4 regions of the Pseudobutyrivibrio sp. C4 genome follow, and region 3 is predicted to be linked to each of the others. Evidence: predicted binding sites of a transcription regulator. Region 3 holds the regulator's gene; each other region holds the start of a gene.

Region 1 (5,916 bases), on a different contig from region 3:
AGGGTACTGAAAGAGATGTGTTATCAGATTCTCTTGGACACGAATCGGGAACTGCTTTTGCAGGAGAGGAAGGCAACTGCATAATAGCAGGCCATCGAAACTACAACTTTGGTAAATATTTTAATCGTCTTGATGAGGTTGAGATAGATGATTTGATTTATCTGGATTCAGCCACAGAAACATACACATATGTGGTTACAGACATTCAGGTGGTGGACCCTACAGATGTAGAAATCCTAGAACCTATCGAAGGAAAAGAAACACTTACTCTCTATACCTGCACACCAATATACATAGCAACACATCGCTTAGTAATTATTGCTGAGCGTGTGATATAACAAAAGCCAGCCTGGTTTTTCAGGCTGGCTTTTTAGTTACAAGCCACGATTCTTCCGGACAGGCTCGAGCGGCTGTGGTCTGAAGCAAATGCGGCATCGCTTTTATTGAAATAATCATAGGATGTTACTCCGATGCATTCAGATATTGAATCGTCCCAAGTCAAATCTACGTTGTAAAACTTTCCATCAATCTTAACTACGTTCCAGGCGTGGGTGCTTCCCATAGAAATTCCAGTTACATAATAGCATGTGATGCCAAGGCGCTGGCAGGCTGCCTGAAATGCTCTGGCGTATCCGGCGCATACGGAGGTGCCTGTTGTAAGAGCGGAGTAAGCGCTTTGATTCATATGATTGTCAGGATCATAGGTGTTCATTTGACAGATAGCGTCATGCAAATATTTCTCCTGGTCCACCTGGCTGGTGAATTGCTTTGCACCAGAAACCAGCGAATTCAAAACACCATTGAAATTTGCTTGAGCTTGTGGCAATTCATCCTTTGTAATGCAGAATTTCAGTCGAACTTTATGAACGATATTAGATGAATCTACGGCATATTGATAAGATGTGTACACCCAGAAAAGCTCGGGATGATCATTGAATAGAGAATTCATTGTATCTTCCAGGCTTTTTTCAGATATAGGAGTATCCAACAAAAAAAGCTCGTCATTGAAGTTCATGATATTTTGGTAAATCTGATTATATACGGAGAGCTGGTCCGAATTAAGAAGTTGTAAATATGGGTATAAAGGCTCATTTGAAGTGAGCGCAGTGCTGGTAAATGTGGTAGAATGTATGCTAAATATTAATGTAATTAAAAGACAAATCGAACATACTCTTTTTTTCATATCTCATCACCTGAAATAGTAGTTTTCAAAGGAAAATCATCCTATTATCAGATTATAATTTTAAATGGTGAATAAAATTTGTACAAAGCCCGTGTTCACAAAGAATTCACAGTGATAATACACACCCTGTGTAATAAAGTAGCTTTGTCCTAGAATTTATACCGGTTTGTGGCGAAAAAACTTATTGACAATTTTTTATCAATTAGAGTATATTATATATACAGGAAACTGAAAAAATGAGTTAGAGTTTACTAACAGAATTTGGTTAGGAGAGCTTATGCTAGATTACAAAATCATCGAAGTTAAGCAGAGCATTTTTGAAGACAATGATGCAGATGCTGATAAGCTCAGACAGGAGATAAAAGAACAGAAGACATTTCTTGTTAATCTGATGTCAGCTCCTGGTTCTGGCAAAACAACCACATTATGCCAAACAATCGCACGTCTTAAGGACGAAATGCAAATCGGTGTAATGGAGGCAGATATTGATTCTGATGTGGACGCTGCCACAATTACTGCGGCAGGAGCACGTGCAATTCAGATACATACAGGAGGAATGTGCCATCTTGATGCAGATATGACCCGTCAGGGCTTGCATGAGTTTGGAACAGAAGACTTAGATCTTGTCTTCCTGGAAAACGTTGGTAATTTAGTTTGTCCAGCGGAATTTGATACCGGTTCATCAAAGAACGCCATGATTCTTTCTGTTCCCGAGGGAGACGACAAACCACTTAAGTACCCACTGATGTTTTCAGTGTGTGATGTAGTGCTTATCAACAAATGCGACACACTTCCAGTGTTTAGCGAATTCTCAAAGGAGGCTGTTGTGGAACGAATCCACAGTCTTAATCCTAATGCAAAGGTTATCTTTGTTTCAGCAAAAACTGGCGAAGGATTTGACGAGTGGGTTGACTGGTTGAGGGGCCAGGTTCAGCAGTGGCAGGCATAATGCTTGGAATTGAGACTTTTTGAGGGAAGTATAAATATTATTTTTTTTAGGGCAATTAAAGGAGGAAATTAATATGGGTATCGGACCAGACAATTTGGGCGATTTTTATCCTGATTGGGTAAATGATTTAAAGGATGAAGATTTACGTCCAGAAATTCTTCAGCTTGGAAAGGTAATCACAGATAGAGCAAAGATTAAGCTTGGTCTTCAGAAGATTACAAAGTACGATCCAGAGTACTGGGCTGTAGCAAATCTTGCACCTACAAAGGAAATTGCAGAGCTTGCACTTTCTATGGGTGGCATTAGAAAGCCAAAGACTTTCAAGGAACTTCTTGAAATCACTGGCCTTGATGAAAAGACACTTGAGGAAAGACTTGAGAAAGCTAGCTGGACAGGTCTTTTAGAGTGGAACTATGAGAACGAAGCTCACGAAAAGCAGTGGGTACTTCCTATGTTCGTTCCAGGTTCTGCAGAGTTCTCAAATATGAATCAGGATTTCTTGGCTGAGCATCCTGAGATGGGACGTTTCTTTGAGAGAATGAGCCGTCTTCCACTTGAGGGACTTACACACATGGTACCACCAGGAGGCGCTGGTATTGGTATGCACGTTATCCCTGTAGAGGACGCTATTTCAATGGAGCAGGAAGCAATCGGACTTGAGAAGATTTCTTACTGGCTCGATAAATACGAAGGAAAGTATGCTAAGTCACCATGTTCTTGCCGTCTTTCTAGAAAGACATATGACGAGGGCTGCGCTGATGATCCAGAAGGATGGTGTATCGCAGTTGGTGATATGGCAGACTACGTTGTTGAGACAAACAAGGGTGGTGTTTACATCACTAAGGAAGAGGCGCTTGATATTTTCAAGCAGGCTGAGGACAACGGCTTCGTTCACCAGATCACAAATATCGATGGCGAGAACAAGATCTTCGCTATCTGTAACTGTAATGTAAATGTATGTTATGCACTTCGTACATCACAGCTTTTCAATACTCCAAACATGTCACGTTCAGCATATGTTGCTCACGTTACAGCAGAGGACTGTGTTGCTTGTGGTAAGTGTGTTGAGAACTGCCCAGCTGGTGCTGTTAAGCTTGGTCAGAAGCTTTGCAAGGCTGATGGCTCACAGGTTGAGTATCCAAAGCAGGTTCTTCCAACAGAGCGCAAGTGGTCAACAGACGAGTGGAACGACAACTATCGTGACACAAACAGAATCAACTGCTACGACACAGGTACAGCTCCATGTAAGACAGCTTGTCCTGCACATATCGCTATCCAGGGTTACCTTCGTATGGCAGCTCAGGGACGTTACAAAGAAGCTCTTGCTCTTATTAAGCAGGACAATCCACTTCCAGCAATATGCGGTCGAGTATGTAACAGACGTTGCGAGGCAGCTTGTACACGTGGAACAATCGATGAGGCAATTGCAATCGATGAAGTTAAGCGTTTCTTAGCAGAGATGGATCTTAAGTCAGAGACACGCTACATCCCTAAGAAAATCGTTCCTTCACAGAAGGGTGAGTTCACAGAGAAGGTAGCTATTATTGGTGCAGGTCCTGCAGGTCTTTCTTGTGCTTACTTCTTAGCACTTAAGGGCTACAAGCCTACAATCTTTGAAAAGAGCAAGTATCCAGGTGGTATGCTTCGTTACGGTATTCCATCATTCGTACTTGAGAACAATGTTATCGACGCTGAAATCGAAATCATCAAGGAGCTTGGTGTAGAGATTAAGTGTGGCGTTGAAGTTGGTAAGGATATTTCACTTGATGAGTTACGTAGCCAGGGATACAAGGCATTCTACGTAGCTATTGGTTGCCAGGGTGGTAACAAGCCAGGCGTACCAGGTGATGATGCTATCGGTACAGCAACAGCTGTTGATTTCCTTCACGAGTGCTCAGAGAACGAGAAATACGATATCAAGGGTGACCTTGTTGTTATCGGTGGTGGTAACGTTGCTATCGACGTTGCTCGTTCTGCTAGACGTGTTGGAAACGAAAAGGTTTCTATGTTCTGTCTTGAGAGCAGAGATATCATGCCTGCATCTCCAGAGGAAATCGAAATCGTTGAAGCAGAGGGCGTTGAGCTTAACTGCGGATGGGGACCAAAGGAGGTTCTCGTTGATGAGGCAGGTGCTGTTAAGGGAATCGTTCTTAAGAAGTGTACTCGTGTTAAGGACGAGACAGGTAGATTCTCTCCACAGTATGATGAGAATGACACAATCACTGTAGAGTGTAAGCACGTTATCTTCTCAGTAGGACAGCGTAGCGTATACGGAGATCTCTTCAAGGGTTCTAAGGTTGTTATCGAGAGAGGCCCTAAGGCTGATGCTCTTACATACCAAACAGATGAGCCAGATATCTTCGTTGGTGGTGATATGTACACAGGCCCACGTTTTGCTATCGATGCTATCGCAGCAGGTCGTGAGGGAGCTATCTCAATCCACAGATTTGTACAGCCACACAGCTCACTTACAATCGGACGTAACCGTCGTGACTTCATCGAGCTTGATAAGGAAAACATCAAGATTGGTGATTATGATCATAGCGCACGTCAGATTCCAGGCGTTTCAAAGACAACTGTTGATGGAGAGCTTACATTCCGCGACAAGACAGTAGAGCTTACAGAGGAGCAGATTAAGAAAGAGACAGCTAGATGTCTCAAGTGTGGTGCTTCAGTAGTAGATGAGAATAAGTGTATTGGTTGTGGTGTATGTACAACTAAGTGCGAATTCGATGCTATCAAGCTTTACAGAGAGCATCCAGAGTGTTCAAAGATGACTCCATCTGAGGACAAGCTTAAGTATGTTCTTCCTAACGGATTAAAGCAGCGTATTAAGGTTGCTTTCAAGCACAGATAATTAAACAAACTATAGGTTGATAAACAACCCGTTACGGCTACAAGCCTGATGAATTCTTCGCTCGGCAACACGCCTCGCTTAAGAATTATCAGAGCTTGATGCCTACGGGTTGTTTTTTAATAGTATGTATTATTGGAGCTTGATAGTTAACCATGGCTTTTTTATATCTAAGTATTATCATGGCTTGATAGTTACCCAAAATACTTGGGGGTTGAGAAAATGATTATTTAGTTAAGTTTAAAAGTGATAATGGTATATTTCACTTAAAAAGTGGAAGAGTGGTTAAGTGTATATGAGAAAAAAAGAAATAAACTTAAAATAAGTTAAAAATATTTAGGTTATTTTAAGTTTATTTTCAAGATTAGAATATTCACTTAACTATTTTAGGTGTTAGTTAAGTTTATTCATGTTTATGAATAATAAACTTAACAAACTAAAAAATTAGAAACAAAAAGTTAAGTTTATTTTTGGTGAAAAGCAAATTCACTTAAGTGGATTTCTCAGTTTTAAGTGAAAGTTATTGAATAATGAAATTCACTTAAATGTTAGTAGATTTATATATAAGTGAATTTGAGAAATTCATAGATGAAACTTAACTGTAAATAAATTGCTAATATCATAAGTAAATAAAGATAATTCAATTTATTTTGTGGCAGAGAATAGGTATATATTATGCTATTATATAGGCATAGGAGGGATATATGCGAAATATTTATTTATTTGCAAACGGATTTGGCGAGACGGTGAGAACACTGATTATCGCGTATCTTATTCTTACATTCGTATTTACGGTATATTCTGTAGCCAGGATGTACTATATTGAGCATAAATCAAATAATGTGAAGGGCGGTAGAGCCAGAGTAAAAGAGCTGCAGGCATCCGGTAGATTTAGGCAAATTCCGGTGTATTCAATGGAGGAAATGGCCA
Region 2 (5,916 bases), on a different contig from region 3:
AGCAGCGATACCAATACGTCCACCATCAAGTGTGTGCATAGCGATACCAAATCCCTTACCTCTCTGTCCAAGGAGGTTCTCCTTTGGAATACGGCAATCCTGGAAAATAAGCTCGTATGTAGAAGAAGCACGGATACCCATCTTCTTCTCCTTTGTACCGAATGTAAATCCTGGTGTGTCCTTCTCTACGATGAATGCAGAGAACTTCTTAGACTTACGTCCCTTAGCATCTTCAACGATATCTGTAACTGCGATAACGATGTAGATGTCAGCTTCCTTACCGTTTGTGATGAAGCACTTAGAACCGTTAAGTACCCAAGAATCTCCATCTTCAACAGCCTTTGTCTGAGCACCCTGAGCATCTGTACCAGCGCCTGGCTCTGTAAGTGCGAATGCACCAAGCTTCTTACCACTTGCAAGTGGAACTAAGTACTTCTGCTTCTGCTCTTCTGTACCATATGTAAGAATAGGATCGCAGCAAAGTGATGTATGTGCTGAAACGATAACACCTGTTGTACCGCAAACCTTTGAAAGCTCCTCTACGCACATGATGTATGTAAGAACATCACATCCCTGTCCGCCGTACTCCTTTGGTACTGGAATACCCATGAAGCCATACTTCATCATCTTCTCAACGTTCTCACGTGGGAAGCACTCTGTCTCATCAATTTCCTGAGCAACTGGCTTAACTTCATTCTGAGCGAAATCTCTGAATAACTGTCTAGCCATCTCATGCTTTTTATCTAATGTAAAATCCATGATCTGAATCTCCTTTATTATTAATTACTGAGCGTCTACAGCAGTCTTTGTACGGTCTGCGTTGTATACGTAGAATCCCTTACCAGACTTGCAGCCAAGGTTACCACCACGAACCATCTTACGAAGAAGTGGGCAAGCACGATACTTGCTGTCACCTGTTTCGTTGTAAAGAACGTCCATGATTGCAAGGCAAATATCAAGACCGATGAAATCACCAAGCTCAAGTGGTCCCATTGGATGGTTAGCACCAAGCTTCATAGCTGCATCGATACCAGCGATATCAGAAACACCTTCCATCTTGATGAAAGCAGCTTCGTTGATCATTGGGATAAGGATACGGTTTACTACGAAACCAGCAGCCTCGTTAACCTGTACAGGAGTCTTTCCGATTTCCTCAGAAATCTTCTTGATTGTCTCTACAGTCTCAGCAGGTGTGTTAACACCAGCGATAACTTCTACAAGCTTCATTCTATCTGCAGGATTGAAGAAGTGCATACCGATCATTGGACGGTTAAGACCATTTCCGATTTCTGTGATAGAAAGTGAAGATGTGTTTGAAGCGAAGATGCACTCAGGCTTAGCGATTTCGTCAAGCTCCTTGAATGTTGTCTTCTTAACTTCCATATTCTCGAAAGCAGCCTCTACGATGAGGTCGCAATCCTTGCAAAGGTCTTCCTTAAGACCTGGAGTAATCTTAGCTAAGATAGCATCTACAGCTGCCTGCTCCATTTTGCCTTTTTCAACAAGTCTTGCATAACCCTTAGCAATCTTGTCCTTTCCGCCTTCTGCCCACTCCTGCTTAATATCGCAAAGAGCTACTTCATAACCATCAACCATAGCAAATGCCTTAGCAATGCCCTGGCCCATTGTACCTGCGCCAATTACGCCTACCTTCATTTTTAGTTCCTCCTGAATAATATAGTCCGTGACATATTTTAGTTTTTCTCTCGCCTGTTACAGCTACAAGCCTGATGATTTCTTCGCTCGACAACACGTCTCGCTTAAGAAATATCAGAGCTTGATGCTTACAGGCTGTTTAAACTTACATTATATGTCACTCACTTAATATTTATATTTTTTTGAATAATAGAATATTCAAATGTAGTCTTATTGTCTTAACGATTAACCTTCGTACTTCTCTACGATTGTAGCGCAACCCATTCCGCCACCGATGCAAAGAGTAGCAAGACCCTTCTTGTACTCTGGGTTGTGAATCATATCGTAAAGTAATGTTACAAGAATACGAGCACCTGAAGCTCCTACTGGATGTCCAAGAGCGATAGCACCACCGTTTGGATTGAGCTTGTTAAGATTGAAGCCAAGCTCCTTACCAACTGCTACTGACTGAGCAGCGAATGCTTCGTTTGCTTCGTATACATCAAGATCATCAATTGTAAGACCTGCCTTAGCAAGAGCCTTCTTTGTTGCTGGAACTGGACCAACACCCATGATTTCTGGAGCGCATCCGCCAAGTGCACCAGCTACCCATGTAGCAAGTGGCTTAACACCAAGTTCCTTAGCCTTCTCCTCAGACATAACAACAAGTGCAGCTGCACCATCGTTGATACCTGAAGCATTACCAGCTGTAACAACTCCGTTTGGATAAAGAGCCTTAAGCTTAGCAAGACCTTCCATTGTTGTACCAGGTCTTGGGCCTTCATCTGTATCGAAAAGGATTGTCTCCTTCTTCTTCTTAATTTCTACAGGAACGATCTCATCCTTGAATGCACCAGCTTCGATAGCCTTGCAAGCCTTGTTCTGAGAGTTAACTGCGAACTCATCAAGCTCTTCTCTTGTGAGCTTCCACTGCTCAGCTACGTTATCAGCTGTCTTGATCATGTGGTAATCATTGTATGCATCCCAAAGAGCATCCTTTACCATTGTATCTACTAAAGCACCCTGGCTGTTTGATGGCCATGTCATTCTGTAACCGAAACGACCATTTGGAAGTGCGAATGGAGCAAGTGACATGTTCTCCATACCACCAGCTACAACAACATCAGCGTCACCAGCGATAATCATCTGAGCTGCCTGGTTTACGCAGTTAAGACCTGAACCACAAACAACGTTTGTAGTAACAGCTGTTGTCTCGTTTGGAAGACCAGCCTTGATAGCTGCCTGACGAGCAACGTTCTGTCCTAAACCTGCCTGGATAACGCATCCCATGTATACGTGCTCTACGTCCTCTGGCTTGATTCCAGCTCTCTTAACTGCTTCCTTAATTACGATAGCACCTAAGTCTACTGCTGGAGTGTTGCTAAGTGATCCGCCCATTGTACCAATGGCTGTTCTACATGCGCTAGCAATAACTACTTTTTTTCCCATTTTTTCTTTCTCCTTTGTAGAAATAATTTGTTTTCGGTATAGATAAGTACCTTCTTTTGTCAAAATTCCACAATTATCAGCTTTTAAAACTGTTAATTTTTTAACGAACCTCTTCAAAAAAAAAGCGCTCACCTCTCGCCGTCGTTGTGAAAATATTAACACAACTCCAATTTCATTTCAATGAGAATTTTTGTCATACTTTACTATGTAAATGGTAACTTTCAGAATATTCATCATCAAGTTACTCAATTCTCACACTCCGCTCGTTAAATAATTATCAAGAAATGGCTTATTTTCGTTAAAAAGGAAACCACAATTTTAAATTGCGGTTTCCGAATTGTGTCTATGCATGTGAAAATTTATTATAAATTCGAACATGCTATTATTCTCTAATCCATACCTGCATCTCGTTTTCGCCTCTATTTGCCCATGCATAATATGGAATAAACTTAATCTTTGTCTTTTCTTTCTTTAATGTATCTGTTGAATATAATGAGGTTCCATAATTGGTCACAAGTCTCTCTGCATCACCCTCAATAACACCTACACCATTCAAAAGCTTTTCGTCAAAATGATATTCAAGCTTATTGTCAGCAGGTAAACTGATGTTATTAAGATTATCTCCGTTATCAACACCTTCTATACAATAAACAAAAGGACCTCTGCCGATTGCAACCTTGCCATTATTCTCGGATACAAGTGGGTTACAATAATAACGTCTTACAGACATTTTAAACTTTAGAACCATGCTGACTTTTCCATTAGCTTCCATATCCAGATAATGATAGCCTTGATCAGCACTTATAGGTACTTCTTTTCCATCAACTATAAGACACTTTTCGTCTGCCCAAGCTGGAATTCTAATTCCAAATCTGATTCTATCAGCCCCTGAATTCTTAACAGAGACTTTCACAGTTTCGTCCCAAGGGAACTCAGTCTCTTGAATTATTTCCACATAGTTGTTTCCAACGTTGATGTGAGACTCAGAATCAATATACTGATTGAGCAGAATTCCGTTTTCCTTAACTGTGTAGATATAGTCATCAAGCGATGTAATCATTCTTGCCAGATTAGGAGGACAACATGCACATCCAAGCCAAGCTGGACGAACAGGCTTTACATGACTTTTGGTAGGATCCAGCTTTGACTTTTTAGGATTTACTTCAAGAGGGTTTACATAGAAGAAATGTTTACCATCAAGTGCCATTCCAGCCAACGCGCAGTTGTACAGTGCTCGTTCCATTACCTCTGCATATTCACTATTTGGCTCTATTCTAAGCATTTGTCTTGCAAAGAAAATTAGTCCAATTGCAGCGCAGGTTTCACAGTACATGGTGTCATTTGGCAAGTCATAATCAAGTGTAAATGACTCTCCTATAACGGTAGAGCCAATACCTCCTGTAATGAACATTCGCTTTTCTACAACATCTTTCCAAAGACGTTTGCATGCTTCGAAGATTTCTTTATCTCCTGTTTCTGCAGCTAAATCTGCAAGTGCAGTACACATATATACCAGTCTTACTGCATGGCCTTCTGCAGTTTCCTGCTCAAGTATTGGCTTATGATTTTGGAAATATGTGTCAGGCATGTTCTCAATTCCATTTAACGCATTAGGACCATCATATTCCTTTGCCTGCTCTTTGAAAAACTGAGGATTCTTTCCTCTTTCAAGCAAGAAGTACTTTGCCAAATTCAAATAGCGTTTTTCCTCAGTTGCTCTGTATAATCTCAGCAAGCCTATTTCGATTTCCTCATGTCCATCATAGCCATGAATTTTTCCGTCCTCTGGCCCAAAGTTCGCATCAATATTATCAGCACATTTTTTTGCTACATTAAGTACTTTTTCATTTCCTGTAGCATCATGATAAGCCACTGCAGCCTCAATAAAATGACCCATACAATATAGCTCATGGCTGCCTGCTAATCTTTTGTATCTACTTTCCAATCCCAAGATTGAAAAGTAAGTATCTAAGTATCCGTCATCTTCTTGGGCGTCAGCTATTAAATCAATAACTTCCAGTGCTTTAGCCTCAAGCTCAGGATTCATTTTTTCCCTAAGGGAGTATGCTACGGCCTCCAACCATTTATACACATCACTGTCCTGAAAAGTCCAACCATAATGTGTTCCTTTTTCTCGTCCTGCTGCAATTTTAAAATTAGCAATTGCATGGCTTTTCTCATTTGGGATTGAATCGTCGTTTCTTTCCTTCTCAATAACGATATCCGCCTGATCGTTTAAAACGCTCCACTGAAAAGGAATCATTTCTGTCCTTACAAGTCCGCGATATCTTCCCCAAAACTTTGATGTAATACTAATCTGCCCCATGGTAATTCCCCCTTTTTTCATAAAAAATGAAGTCACTATTAAAAGTGACTTCATAATACTCATATTAAATTAAAGCGCAATAGCTGTCTCAAGTGCAAGCTTCATCATCTCTGTGAATGACTTCTGACGATCCTCAGCTGGGATTTCCTCAGATGTAACGAAAGAATCAGAGATTGTAAGCATACATGTAGCGTTCTTTCCAAGCATGTTTGCATTGTTGAAAAGAGCAAAGCTTTCCATTTCTACGCAGTCGCACTGGCAACGCTCTTTAACTGCCTGCCATCCACCCATTTCTGGTGCTGTATAGAACTGATCTGCAGAGTGTACCTTTGCAACCTTTGCATCGATATCAAGCTCCTTAGCCTTTGCAATAGCGATATCATTGATCTTCTTGCTTGGGTAAAGAGTCTTCTCCTCTACGCCATTTGTGTACTTAGCAAATGTGCTGTCTGAATATGCGCTCTCAGAAATAACTACATCAAGAACGTTAAGCTTGTCTGTGTAGC
Region 3 (5,916 bases):
CCTTACATCCTTAATCCAGTTAGTGATTTCCTCGGCTTCTGTAGAATTAGTGCGGAGTTTATCATAGCAATAATCCATAGTAGCCAACATCAATTCTCGATTAACATCATCTGTCTGCTGTGGAAGTTCGCTAAGCTCGTCTTCATTTGACTGAATACGTTCTTTGCATTCCTCCAAAAGTCTTTTATCATCATCCAACTTCTTAGAAACTAAATCTGAAGTTCCTTCCATATTGGACATGACTGAAGCCATCAAGTTTTCTTTGACCTTCTTAAGGTCCTTAAGTTCCTTTTTAAGCTCAGCCTCACGTTTCAGTAAGTCATTTTCCTGCTTTTCAAGCTCTTTAACCTGTTCTGGCTTTCCACCTAAAGCAAAAAGTCTATGCCATTTCTGATCCAAAATAAGCATAGGAACCTTGATTTTGGAAATGGCAGTTGTAAAATCCCTGTCCGCCATATACATTCACCTACTTCTGTTGAGTAATGTTATAAGAAAGTTGCATCAAACTATCTGATAAATGAACATTCTCTATAATAACATCAGGAATATCATCTAAATCAACGTGAGCAAAGTTCCAAATTGCATGAACACCAAGAGAAACAAGCTTTAAAGCTGTAGATCTGGCGTTTGACTTTGGCAATGTCAAAGCTGCAATCTCAACATCATTATGTTTAATGAATTCTGGAAGCTCATCAAGCATCTGAACAGGAATGTCTCTAACCAACTTTCCTTTAAGCTCAGGATTAACATCGAATAATCCAATAATTTTGAAGCCTACACGCTCAAATTTAACATAACCTGCAATAGCCTGGCCTAAGTTACCAGCGCCAATAACGATAACATTATGTGTTTCGTTAACTCCCAAGATATTTCCGATTTCATCATGTAAATATGCAACATTATATCCATAACCCTGCTGGCCAAAACCACCAAAGTTGTTAAGATCCTGTCTAATCTGAGATGCTGTAACATGCATTCTCTTACTTAAATCATTTGATGAAATTCTTTCAACACCATCGTCTAAAAGTTCGCCCAAATATCTGTAGTACCTAGGAAGTCTTCTGATGACTGCTTGTGAAATCTGTTTATCCAAACCATATACCTCCTAATTACAATTTTCAATCTTAATTATAAAATCACACAAAAACTATGTCAAGATTTTAACAAAGACTTAATAAATGCTTAAGATAAACTTAACTCCTCCCACTGAGAATATAAATCTTCCAATTTTAAATCTATTTCATTCTGTTCTGCAGTTAATTCGTTGAGCTTTGCAGAATTTGTCATATTCTCTGGCTTTAAGAATTCGTCTTGAATCTTTGCCTTTTTTTCTTCTAGTTTTTCTATCTCTTCTTCGATTTTTGAGATTTTGTTTTGAAGCTTTCTCTTTTCTGCTTCAATTCTCTTTTGTTCTTTAAAATCAAGTTTTGCAGCTGTAGCGTTAGAATCTGCTACAGATTCCTGGGTTGAAACAACATTTGCTGCAGAAAGTTGTTCCTTCTTTGCAATATAATCATCGTAATTGCCAAGGTACTTTGTAAAATGACCATCTGAAAGTTCAAGAATCATATTTGCAGTACGGTTAACAAAATATCTATCGTGACTTACATAAAGCAAAGTTCCATCATATTCGTTAAGTGCTTCCTCAAGCATTTCTTTCGAATCCATATCAAGATGGTTTGTAGGCTCATCAAGGATTAAAAGATTAGACTTAGAAAGCATAAGCTTTGCAAGAGAAACACGACCTCGCTCTCCACCGGATAACTCGCTAATGCGTTTAAAAACATCATCCTCTGTAAACATAAATGCAGCTAATGTGTTTCTAACCTGAGTCTCTGTAAGATATGGATAAGCATCATGAAGCTCACTGAAGATAGTGTTTGACTCAGTAAGTCCTTGCTGCTCCTGGTCATAATATCCTACAGTAACATTTGCCCCAAAGCGAATCTCTCCTGATTCAAAATCCGTGAGACCATTGATACACTTAAGGATTGTAGTCTTTCCTGTACCATTATCACCTAAAATGGCAATTCTATCCCCTTTATGAACCTCAAAGGATAAGTCTGTAAAGATATTTTTATCATCATACGATTTTGTCACATGAGAAAAATCTAAAACATCCTTCCCACTTTCCTTTTCCACCTCAAGGGTAAGTCGCATTCTAGGCATATCCTTATCAGGGGCATCCATAATATCGATCTTATCAAGCATTTTCTTTCTGCTTTCCGCTCTTTTAATGGATTTTTCCCTGTTGAAGGATTGAAGCTTTTCAATAACAGCTTTCTGGTGTTCTATTTCCTTTTGCTGCTTTTCATAGCTGCGCTCATATGTGAGCTGATATAAAGCCTTTTGCTCAGAAAAAGCTGTATAATTTCCTGTATATACACTAGTGCGTCCGTAGGATAAATCAACAACATGATCTACAATTCTATCAAGGAAATATCGATCATGAGCAACAATTACAACTGCGCCTTTATATGAAGATAAATATCCTTCCAACCACACGATTGAATTCAAATCCAAATGGTTTATAGGCTCGTCTAATAAGAGCAAATCTGGCGATGATGCAAGAAGACGTCCCAAACTAACTCGTGTCTTCTGACCACCAGAAAGCTCATTCATGCTTTTATTTAAATCATCCCCTTCAAAACCAAGGCCTTTTAATATGCCTACAGCTTCCGAACGGAATGTATATCCACCTAATAAATCAAATTGATGCTGTAACTTGTGATAACTTTCCATAAATGTCGCAGCATCTTTACTATCAAGATTTGACATCTCCATTTCCATGTCTGAAAGACGTTTTTCCATGGAAAGCAAATCTTCACGTGCACTAAGTACTGTATCTAAAATGCTACTACCGAAAGAATCTTCCTGATACTGAGCTAAATAGCCCATAGTAGCATCTTTTTTAAGAGTAACTTCACCACTGTCCGCTGGTAAATCTCCAACTATTATTTTTAATAGGGTAGATTTTCCTGTTCCGTTGTTACCAACGATAGCTACTTTAGAACCCTCATCTACTGTAAAAGTGGCATCTTTTATAATGCCATCTTCACCAAATGATTTAAAAATATGCGAAACATTAAGTAACATAGTTTTTCCTTAAAAAATGCGCCTGACTAATGTCAGGCGCCAAATAAAATCTAATTTTACTGAACATCCTTAATAGAGAAGCTGATGCGTCCCATCTTGTCCTTGCCAAGGCATACAACCTTAACAGTATCACCAAGAGTAAGAACATCTTCTACTCTGTCAATTCTTTCCTTAGCAATCTTAGAAATGTGAACCATTCCTTCCTTGCCTGGAGCGAACTCGATAAATGCACCGAATTCTTTGATGCTTACAACCTTACCTGTAAGGATCTGACCCTGTTCGAAATCAGTTGTAATGATTTCGATCATTCTCTTAGCCTCATCCATCTTTGCAGCATCTGTACCACAGATTGAAACGTTTCCGTCATCTGTAATATCAATCTTAACATCACATCTAGCAATGATTTCGTTGATTGTCTTTCCACGCTGTCCTACAACATCACCAATCTTCTCTGGATCAATTGAAAGCTGGATAATCTTTGGAGCATACTCGCCAACTTCCTTACGTGGCTCAGCGATTGCCTTGCTCATGCAGTTGTCCATGATGAAGAATCTAGCCTCACGGCAACGAGCGATAGCACCCTCAACGATTGGACGTGTAAGACCGTGAATCTTGATATCCATCTGGATAGCTGTGATACCTTCTTTTGTACCTGTAACCTTGAAGTCCATATCGCCGAAGAAATCTTCAAGACCCTGGATATCTGTAAGAAGAACGAAATCGTCATCTGTATCGCCTGTAACAAGACCACAAGAAATACCAGCAACCATAGCCTTGATAGGTACACCAGCTGCCATAAGTGACATACATGAAGCACATGTTGAAGCCATTGATGTAGAACCGTTTGACTCGAATGTCTCAGATACAGCACGGATTGCATATGGGAATTCTTCTGGTGTAGGAAGTACTGGAAGAAGTGCTCTCTCTGCAAGTGCACCGTGTCCAATTTCTCTACGTCCTGGTCCTCTAGAAGGCTTTGTCTCACCTACTGAGTATGCAGGGAAGTTATAGTGATGCATGTATCTCTTCTCAGTAACGAAAGCATCAAGACCGTCAATCTTCTGAGCCTCTGAAAGAGGAGCAAGAGTTACAACGTCGCAAATCTGTGTTTGTCCACGAGTGAACATAGATGAACCGTGAACACGTGGAATAATATCTACTTCTGCAGCAAGTGGACGAATCTGTGTGATCTCACGACCATCTGGACGCTTGTGATCCTTAAGAATCATCTTACGTACTGTCTTTTTCTCGTACTGGTAAATTGCCTCACCAAGAACAGCAAGCCATTCTTCGTTATCAGCAAATGCTTCTTCAAGACGCTCAGTGATCTGACGGATATTCTCCTCACGAACCTGCTTCTCGTCTGTGAATACAGCACCTTCCATCTCCTCAGGAGTAACGATTTCCTTCATCTTTGCGAAGAGCTCCTCAGGAATTGCGCATGATGTGTACTCATGCTTTGGCTTACCGCATTCCTTAACCATCTCATCGATGAATGCGATAACTGTCTGGTTAACATCATGACACTTGTAGATAGCTTCAATCATCTTGTCCTCTGGGATGATGTTTGCGCCAGCTTCAATCATGATAACCTTTTCTCTTGTAGAAGCAACTGTAAGCTTAAGGTCACCCTTATCCCACTGCTCCTGTGAAGGGTTTACGATAAACTCTCCATCGATCATACCCATCTGTGTCATAGCGCAAGGGCCATCAAATGGGATATCTGAAATACATGTAGCAATAGCTGCACCGAGCATAGCAACAAGCTCAGGACGGCACTGTGGATCTACTGCCATAACCATGTTGTTAAGTGTTACGTCATTACGATAGTCCTTTGGGAAAAGTGGACGCATAGGTCTATCGATAACACGAGATGTAAGAACTGAGTTCTCAGATGCCTTACCCTCTCTCTTATTGAAACCACCAGGGATTTTACCAACAGCGTATGTCTTTTCTTCAAACTCAACAGAGAGTGGGAAGAAATCGATACCATCCCTAGGCTTGTCTGATGCAGTTGCAGTTGAAAGAACTGTAGTCTCACCATACTGAATAAATGCTGCTCCATTAGCCTGTGCAGCAACTCTGCCGATATCAACACGAAGTGTTCTACCAGCCAAATCCATTGTAAATGTCTTCATGGTTTTCTCCTTCAAATATTTTATTATTTAAGCATCAACCCGAAACTACTGAAAACGAAGAGTTATACTCTCCTAATTCAGTGGCTTCGGATCTTGCTTGAAATCGAAAAACAAATAAGAAAATGAGCGGAGTAAGCAATACTCCGCTCTTATAGATTACTTTCTTAAGCCAAGACGCTCAATGATTGAACGATATCTCTCAATGTCAGTATTCTTAAGGTATGCAAGAAGGTTTCTTCTCTTACCAACCATCTTCATCATACCACGACGTGAATGATGGTCACCTGGGTTAGCCTTAAGGTGCTCTGTGAGCTCAGAAATACGAGCTGTAAGAACAGCAATCTGAACCTCTGGAGAACCTGTGTCACCAGCTGTTCTAGCATACTCATTGATAATTGCCTGCTTCTTCTCTTTTGTAATCATTTTAACTACCTCCTAAAAACTTTTAATATGCCGTAACTAAGGAAAAGGTCGGAGTGTCCAAAACCTGAGTTACAGTAAATTTCGTACCGATATATAATAACACAGCTATAAAAATATGTAAACTATGTATAAATAGGCTTTTTTAAACTGTTACTGTATTAAATCTTCGATTGCATATTTATTAACACCTGCTAATTTTCCACTATTTACATAAACAGTAGAAAAATCATAATTCAATGCAAAATAAATCTGTCCTGTT
Region 4 (5,916 bases), 130 kb from region 3:
CACCAGAACCTCCCTTATCTTCTACAGTAACATCATATACTGTTCCATTAACAGTGATTGTATAATTTTTCATGGAAAAATCCTCCTAATTCTAATGTCTTTTCTTGATAGAACGAACTACAAACGAATCTGTAGAAGCTCCTGTACTAGCAGCGATTGCTGCGGCAATTACAGCAACAAGCTGTAAATCATCTGTTTCATTTTTAACTGGTGCAGGTGTATTGCTAACAACTGGAGCAGCCACAGCACCCTCTTTCTTTTCTTTAGATCTCTTTTCAAGCTTAGGAATAATTTCAAAAAGCTTGATTACGCCAGACATTACAACAAGCATACAGAACACAATAAGGATACCCATTACTGTATTCAAAGCAGCCTTCTGCATTGTCTCACCTAAAGTGTATACTGGCTCGATATTCATTGCAGTTGGAGTAGATGCATCTAATGTACTGTAAACAAAAGTCATCTTTAAATCTCTTTTTGAGTAATCTCCAATAAGTGTTGCAGTGATTGTCTTACCAGATTTCTCGACATTAAATTCGCCGATTCCAACATATTCATTGGACTCATCGTAACAATCCTTGTAATCCTCAAGAAGTGTTACAAGTGTTGCACCATCTTCATATGACGAAATATATGAAATATTGTAGTCAATTGCTGCTTCATCAAGTGTTGAAAGCTGTGTAAGCATGCTAGACAATTCTGATTGATAGTCAGCTTCTGTACGACCACCTAATGTATCATCCTTTTGGCCGCCACACGCCATCAAACCAAGAGCAAGCGCTAAGGTGCATAAGCAAATCTTTAATTTATTCTTCATATGTTCACCTTCCTGCTCTTAAAAGAACATTTCAAATCCTGCAATAATATATTTTCTAGCATCTGCCATTGAAACGATTCTATCGATATGTCCGTGAGCAGCTGCTGTAAGGGCACTATCCTGAAGCTCAGCATAATCTTTTTCGATTGCTGCAGCATCTGTACCATTATCTGCAAGAATCTTTGCAGCCTTAGAAGCTTCCATTGCTCCAACAGATGTGCTATCAAAAGCATAAACTAAATCTGCACCAAGTGACTTAGAATTCATAAGTACATAAGGTGTGCCGTAGCCCTGCTTTGTAATAAGATTAATCTTTGGAACGCTAGCATCTACAAAGCGCTGTGTCATTTGTGAAAGAGCTCTTGGAAGTCTCTTTTCCTGACATGTGCAAGACTTGAAAGCTGCAACATTAGTAATTGAAAGAACTGGGATTTCATACATATCACAAAGATCTACGAAATCAGCAGCCTTCTCACAGCCAGCAGCTGAAAGAACAGCTTCGCCATCAACCTCTCTATTACCAACAACGCCGATAGTAACACCATCAAGCTTAATAAGACCTGTTACCATTTCTTTAGCAAAACCAGCCTTAAGTTCAACAAACTGTCTGTTATCAGCAAGCTCTGTAGCAACTGCAGCTGCATCTGTAAGCTTACCCTCAAGGCCTTCTGCTGCTCTATTAAGATCATCACTTGCTTCTACGATGTCGTTTGGAATCATAGAAATAACCTGTCTCATAGATGAAACAACCTCTGCAAGTGAACCATGCATATCTACTGTACCAGCTTCTTCAAACTGGAATGTAGCTGAAGAAGTATCGCATTTATCAGAACTGTTTCCAGAAATTGTATCTGGTGAGTTAATGAAAAGCTTTGCTCCATCAACCATAAATGTGAAATCTGCAAGTGCAGGTAATACTGAAAGACCTCCACCACAGTTGCCAGCTACACAAATAAGCTGTGGAATAACCCCTTTAACATCAGCGGCTCTTTCAATAACAGAACCAAGTGCTTCAAGTGCATCGAACGACTCCTGAAGACGAACTCCACCACAATCAATAAAGCCGATTACTGGTGCACCAACCTTAAGTGCCATGTCATATACAGAAAGAATCTTTTTAGCGTGCATTTCGCCAATTGTGCCACCCAAAACATCGGCATTCTGGCTAAATACGAATACTAAAGTTCCATCCACAAGACCATGTCCAATAATTACTCCGTCTGATGGTTCCTTTTTCGCATCAAGGTTAAAATCAGTGTTGCGACTTGTTACTAATGACTGAAGCTCAACAAAGCTGTTGTCATCAAGTAACGCGTTAATTCTAGCCTGAGCCTGACTTAAATCATTACCCATCTTATACCTCCATTTATATAAATTATTTCAAAATTTCTCGCAAGTTTAATGATAACCATTTTTAGCCCCCATTTCAATGCGAATGTGTTAAAAAATTGTCATAAATTTATGTTAAAAAGATTGGTCATTATTTTCCTTGAAAAATAGGCACAAAAATAGCCAATCCAAGGGATGGATTGACTATATAAAACGCATGTAAAATTAAATGGTAACTTCTACATTGCTAGCCTCATTTTCAGCCTCGATTTTGAACTCTTCAATTTGAGTTTGAGAAAGCTCTGGAAGCTCTTCGATTGAACTTACACCAAAAGAACGAAGGAACTCTTCTGTAGTACCAAAAAGCATAGGTCTACCAGGCGCATCGAGACGGCCAAGCTCTGTACAAAGACCAAACTCAACAAGCTTTGAAACAGCAAAGTCGCAGGAAACACCACGAATCTTTTCGATTTCTGATTTAGTGATTGGCTGTTTGTAAGCAATAATAGAAAGTGTCTCTAGCAAAACATCAGTAAGAACATATTTCTTAGGCTGTTTTGCTATACGAATAAGGTATTCGTAAATATCAGGGCTAGTGCACATCTGATAAGCCCCGTCGATTTCTGTGATTGTAATACCTCTATTTTGTTCTTTATAGCTATTTTTTAAAGATTCAATAGCTTCAACTACCTGCTTTTCTTCTATTTCAAGAGCCTTTGCTATCTTAGATGGCTCAACAGTGCCACCCATTGCAAAAAGTATACCCTCAACTATGTTTTCGATTTCTTTTAATTCCATAATACCCCTTCAAAAGCTGTCTAGGCAGCAATCTTTGATTCTATAAGAATATCTGTAAATGTATCTTCCTGAGTAATATTAATCTGACCAGCCTTCATCATCTCAAGAATGCAAAGGAATGTAACGATAACCTCTGTCTTTGAATGAGCTGCCTCAAGAAGATTTCTAAAACTAAATGTATTGTGAGCCTTTGCAAAAGCAATGGTCCATTCCATTTTCTGCTCAAGGCTAACTTCTTCTTTTTTGATTTTGCCGAATGTAGAACGAATTGGATCTCGGCGATTATCCTGTCTCTTAAGAACTTGATTAAAAATGTCGTTAAGCTTGTTAAGAGTTAAGTCGCTCATGAGCTCCTCTAAATCAACTGGCTGCTCATATTTGAGAACTTCCTCAGGAATAGTAGGCTCCTTGTAGAATACAAGGCTTGCATCCATCTGTCTGTCTCTAAGCTGGTAAGAAATTGTTTTGTACATTTTGTATTCCAATAACTGCTGTACCAACTCTGCACGTGGATCCTCAGCTTCCTCTCCATCCTCTTCTTTTTCTTCTCGAGGGAGAAGCATACGGCTCTTGATATCCAAAAGTGTGGTGGCCATGAGTAAGAACTCACTCATGACATCCAAATCACTTTGATCCATAGCACGGACATATTCCATATATTGATCAGTAATCTCAACAATAGGAATATCGTAAATATCAACTTTGTTTTTATCTATCAGGTGAAGAAGTAAATCCAGCGGCCCCTCAAACGCCTGAAGCTTTACATTCATTTCCAAGCTTTTCTCTCCCTATAGTCCGTCTGTTACGCCTACAGACTCATCTAAATATTTAATACTTGTATCTAAATTCAATCTTCTACGAAAATAAAATGGTCTCGTACGCCTAGACCACGTATGAGACCATTATAAAAGACTATATTGTGTATGTCAACACGATATACCACTATATGTAGTTGTCAGACAATTTTAAAGTAACTCTAAAGTCTTGCGGATTTCAATGATGAAATCCCTTGAATTAAGGACTGTTGGGTTCTCGATGGATGTGATGAGCGCTAAGTCTTTGGTCATCTTACCATCTTCGATTGTCTTAATACAAGCCTGCTCAAGCTTATCAGCAAATGCAGAAAGCTCAGGAATATTGTCTAATTCACCGCGCTTTCTTAGTGCTCCTGTCCAAGCAAAGATTGTAGCTACAGAGTTTGTAGATGTCTCTTCACCTTTTAAGTGCTTGTAAAAGTGACGCTGAACAGTACCGTGAGCAGCTTCATATTCATAATAGCCTGCTGGGCTAACTAGAACTGAAGTCATCATAGCAAGTGAACCAAACGCTGATGAAATCATATCGCTCATTACATCACCATCATAGTTCTTACATGCCCATATGAAACCGCCTTCAGATTTCATTACACGAGCAACTGCATCATCGATAAGTGTATAGAAATATTCTATACCAGCCTTATCAAATGCTTCTTTGTACTCTTTATCAAAGATTTCCTGGAACACATCCTTGAATCTATGATCATATTTTTTTGAAATAGTGTCTTTAGTAGCAAACCAAAGATCCTGCTTTGTATCTAAAGCGTACTTGAAGCAACTATGAGCAAAACTTTCGATAGAATTGTCAAGATTGTGCTGCCCCTGAACAACGCCAGGACCATTAAATGTATGAACAAGAGAACGCTCTTCTGTTCCGTCTTCAGCTGTGTATACAAGCTCAACTTTTCCAGCTCCTGGAATTCTCATTTCAGTATTCTTGTATACATCACCGTAAGCATGACGAGCAATTGTAATAGGCTTTTTCCAAGATTTAACATTTGGGTCGATGCCTTTAACAACGATAGGTGCACGGAAAACTGTGCCATCAAGGATTGCACGAATTGTACCATTTGGACTCTTCCACATTTCCTTAAGGTTGTATTCAGTCATGCGTGCAGCATTAGGAGTAATGGTGGCGCACTTTACAGCAACACCATATTTCTTTGTAGCTTCAGCTGACTCCACTGTAACTTTGTCATCTGTCTCATTTCTGTGCTCTAAACCTAAATCATAATACTCAGTCTTTAAATCAATGAATGGAAGAAGTAGCTCGTCCTTAATCATTTGCCAAAGGATACGAGTCATCTCGTCTCCGTCCATCTCAACCAAAGGTGTCGTCATCTGAATTTTGCTCATACATTATCTCCTTAACCCAGTCCGCCAGTAGCTATCAAGCTACTGGCTCAATTAACAATCAAATTACAGTATTACTTTACCACGAGGTTTACGATTTTGTTTGGTACGTAAATCTCTTTAACAAGGTTCTTGCCATCGAGAGCTTTTGCTACATTTTCATCAGCCTTAGCGATTGAAAGAGCCTCATCCTTATCGCATCCGTTAGGGATTGTGATTGTAGCTTTAAGCTTTCCGTTAACCTGAACAGCAATCTCAATTGAGGATTCTACAATCTTCTTAGGATCAAATTCTGGCCACTGTGCAAGTGAGCAGTATCCCTCACCACCAAGTTCTGCATACATCTCTTCGCAAAGATGTGGTGCAAATGGGCTGAGAATCTTTACAAGAAGCATAAGGTTATCCTTTGTAATATGACCTTCTGCTACGATATCGTTAAGGAGTCCCATCATTGCAGCGATAGCTGTGTTGAACTTCATAGCTTCGATATCTTCTGTAACCTTCTTTATTGTCTTATGAATTCCTGTTTCAATCTTTTCGCTATTTGCTTCATCTGTAATGATATCTGTAAGACCAGCAAATCTCTCAAGGAATCTCTTACATCCACGAACTGAAGCATCTGACCAAGGAGCAGCTGCGCCATAGTCACCCATGAATAATACGTATGTACGAAGTGTATCAGCACCGTATGCATCTACGATATCAAGTGGATCGATAACATTGCCACGAGACTTAGACATCTTCTGTCCGTCCTCGCCAAGGATCATACCCTGAGCACTTCTCTTCTTATATGGCTCTGGAGTA

The links. Region 3 encodes Rex, which represses fermentation and respiration genes when NADH is low (regulators of the CRP and FNR family bind a similar motif). Its sites were predicted from a motif close to ATTGTTAANTANTTAACAAT; they were not measured.
Region 1: a site for Rex is predicted at 1,367-1,386, ahead of hypB (hydrogenase nickel incorporation protein HypB). Genes of this name have one in related genera too.
Region 2: a site for Rex is predicted at 3,347-3,366, ahead of BMY66_RS11615 (acetyl-CoA C-acetyltransferase). Genes of this name have one in related genera too.
Region 4: a site for Rex is predicted at 2,254-2,273, ahead of BMY66_RS01415 (carboxyl transferase domain-containing protein). Genes of this name have one in related genera too.

Annotation. Positions count from the first base shown of each region.
Region 1 is NZ_FOHF01000002.1:417,473-423,388, forward strand. Features, by position in the region: gene BMY66_RS05840 (class D sortase) at 1-338, shown strand, start outside; gene BMY66_RS05845 (transglutaminase domain-containing protein) at 371-1,183, opposite strand; gene hypB (hydrogenase nickel incorporation protein HypB) at 1,461-2,132, shown strand; gene BMY66_RS05855 (FAD-dependent oxidoreductase) at 2,206-4,989, shown strand; gene BMY66_RS05860 (alpha/beta hydrolase) at 5,691-5,916, shown strand, end outside.
Region 2 is NZ_FOHF01000008.1:18,866-24,781, reverse strand. Features, by position in the region: gene BMY66_RS11625 (acyl-CoA dehydrogenase) at 1-759, opposite strand, end outside; gene BMY66_RS11620 (3-hydroxyacyl-CoA dehydrogenase family protein) at 784-1,656, opposite strand; gene BMY66_RS11615 (acetyl-CoA C-acetyltransferase) at 1,882-3,084, opposite strand; gene BMY66_RS11610 (glycoside hydrolase family 127 protein) at 3,467-5,410, opposite strand; gene deoD (purine-nucleoside phosphorylase) at 5,480-5,916, opposite strand, start outside.
Region 3 is NZ_FOHF01000001.1:431,282-437,197, forward strand. Features, by position in the region: gene BMY66_RS02070 (hypothetical protein) at 1-456, opposite strand, end outside; gene BMY66_RS02075 (redox-sensing transcriptional repressor Rex) at 467-1,093, opposite strand; gene BMY66_RS02080 (ABC-F family ATP-binding cassette domain-containing protein) at 1,183-3,096, opposite strand; gene BMY66_RS02085 (polyribonucleotide nucleotidyltransferase) at 3,153-5,234, opposite strand; gene rpsO (30S ribosomal protein S15) at 5,391-5,657, opposite strand; gene BMY66_RS02095 (DUF4340 domain-containing protein) at 5,808-5,916, opposite strand, start outside.
Region 4 is NZ_FOHF01000001.1:298,533-304,448, reverse strand. Features, by position in the region: gene BMY66_RS01425 (biotin/lipoyl-containing protein) at 1-73, opposite strand, end outside; gene BMY66_RS01420 (OadG family protein) at 92-817, opposite strand; gene BMY66_RS01415 (carboxyl transferase domain-containing protein) at 836-2,170, opposite strand; gene scpB (SMC-Scp complex subunit ScpB) at 2,372-2,944, opposite strand; gene BMY66_RS01405 (segregation and condensation protein A) at 2,965-3,720, opposite strand; gene BMY66_RS01400 (NADP-dependent isocitrate dehydrogenase) at 3,910-5,115, opposite strand; gene leuS (leucine--tRNA ligase) at 5,187-5,916, opposite strand, start outside.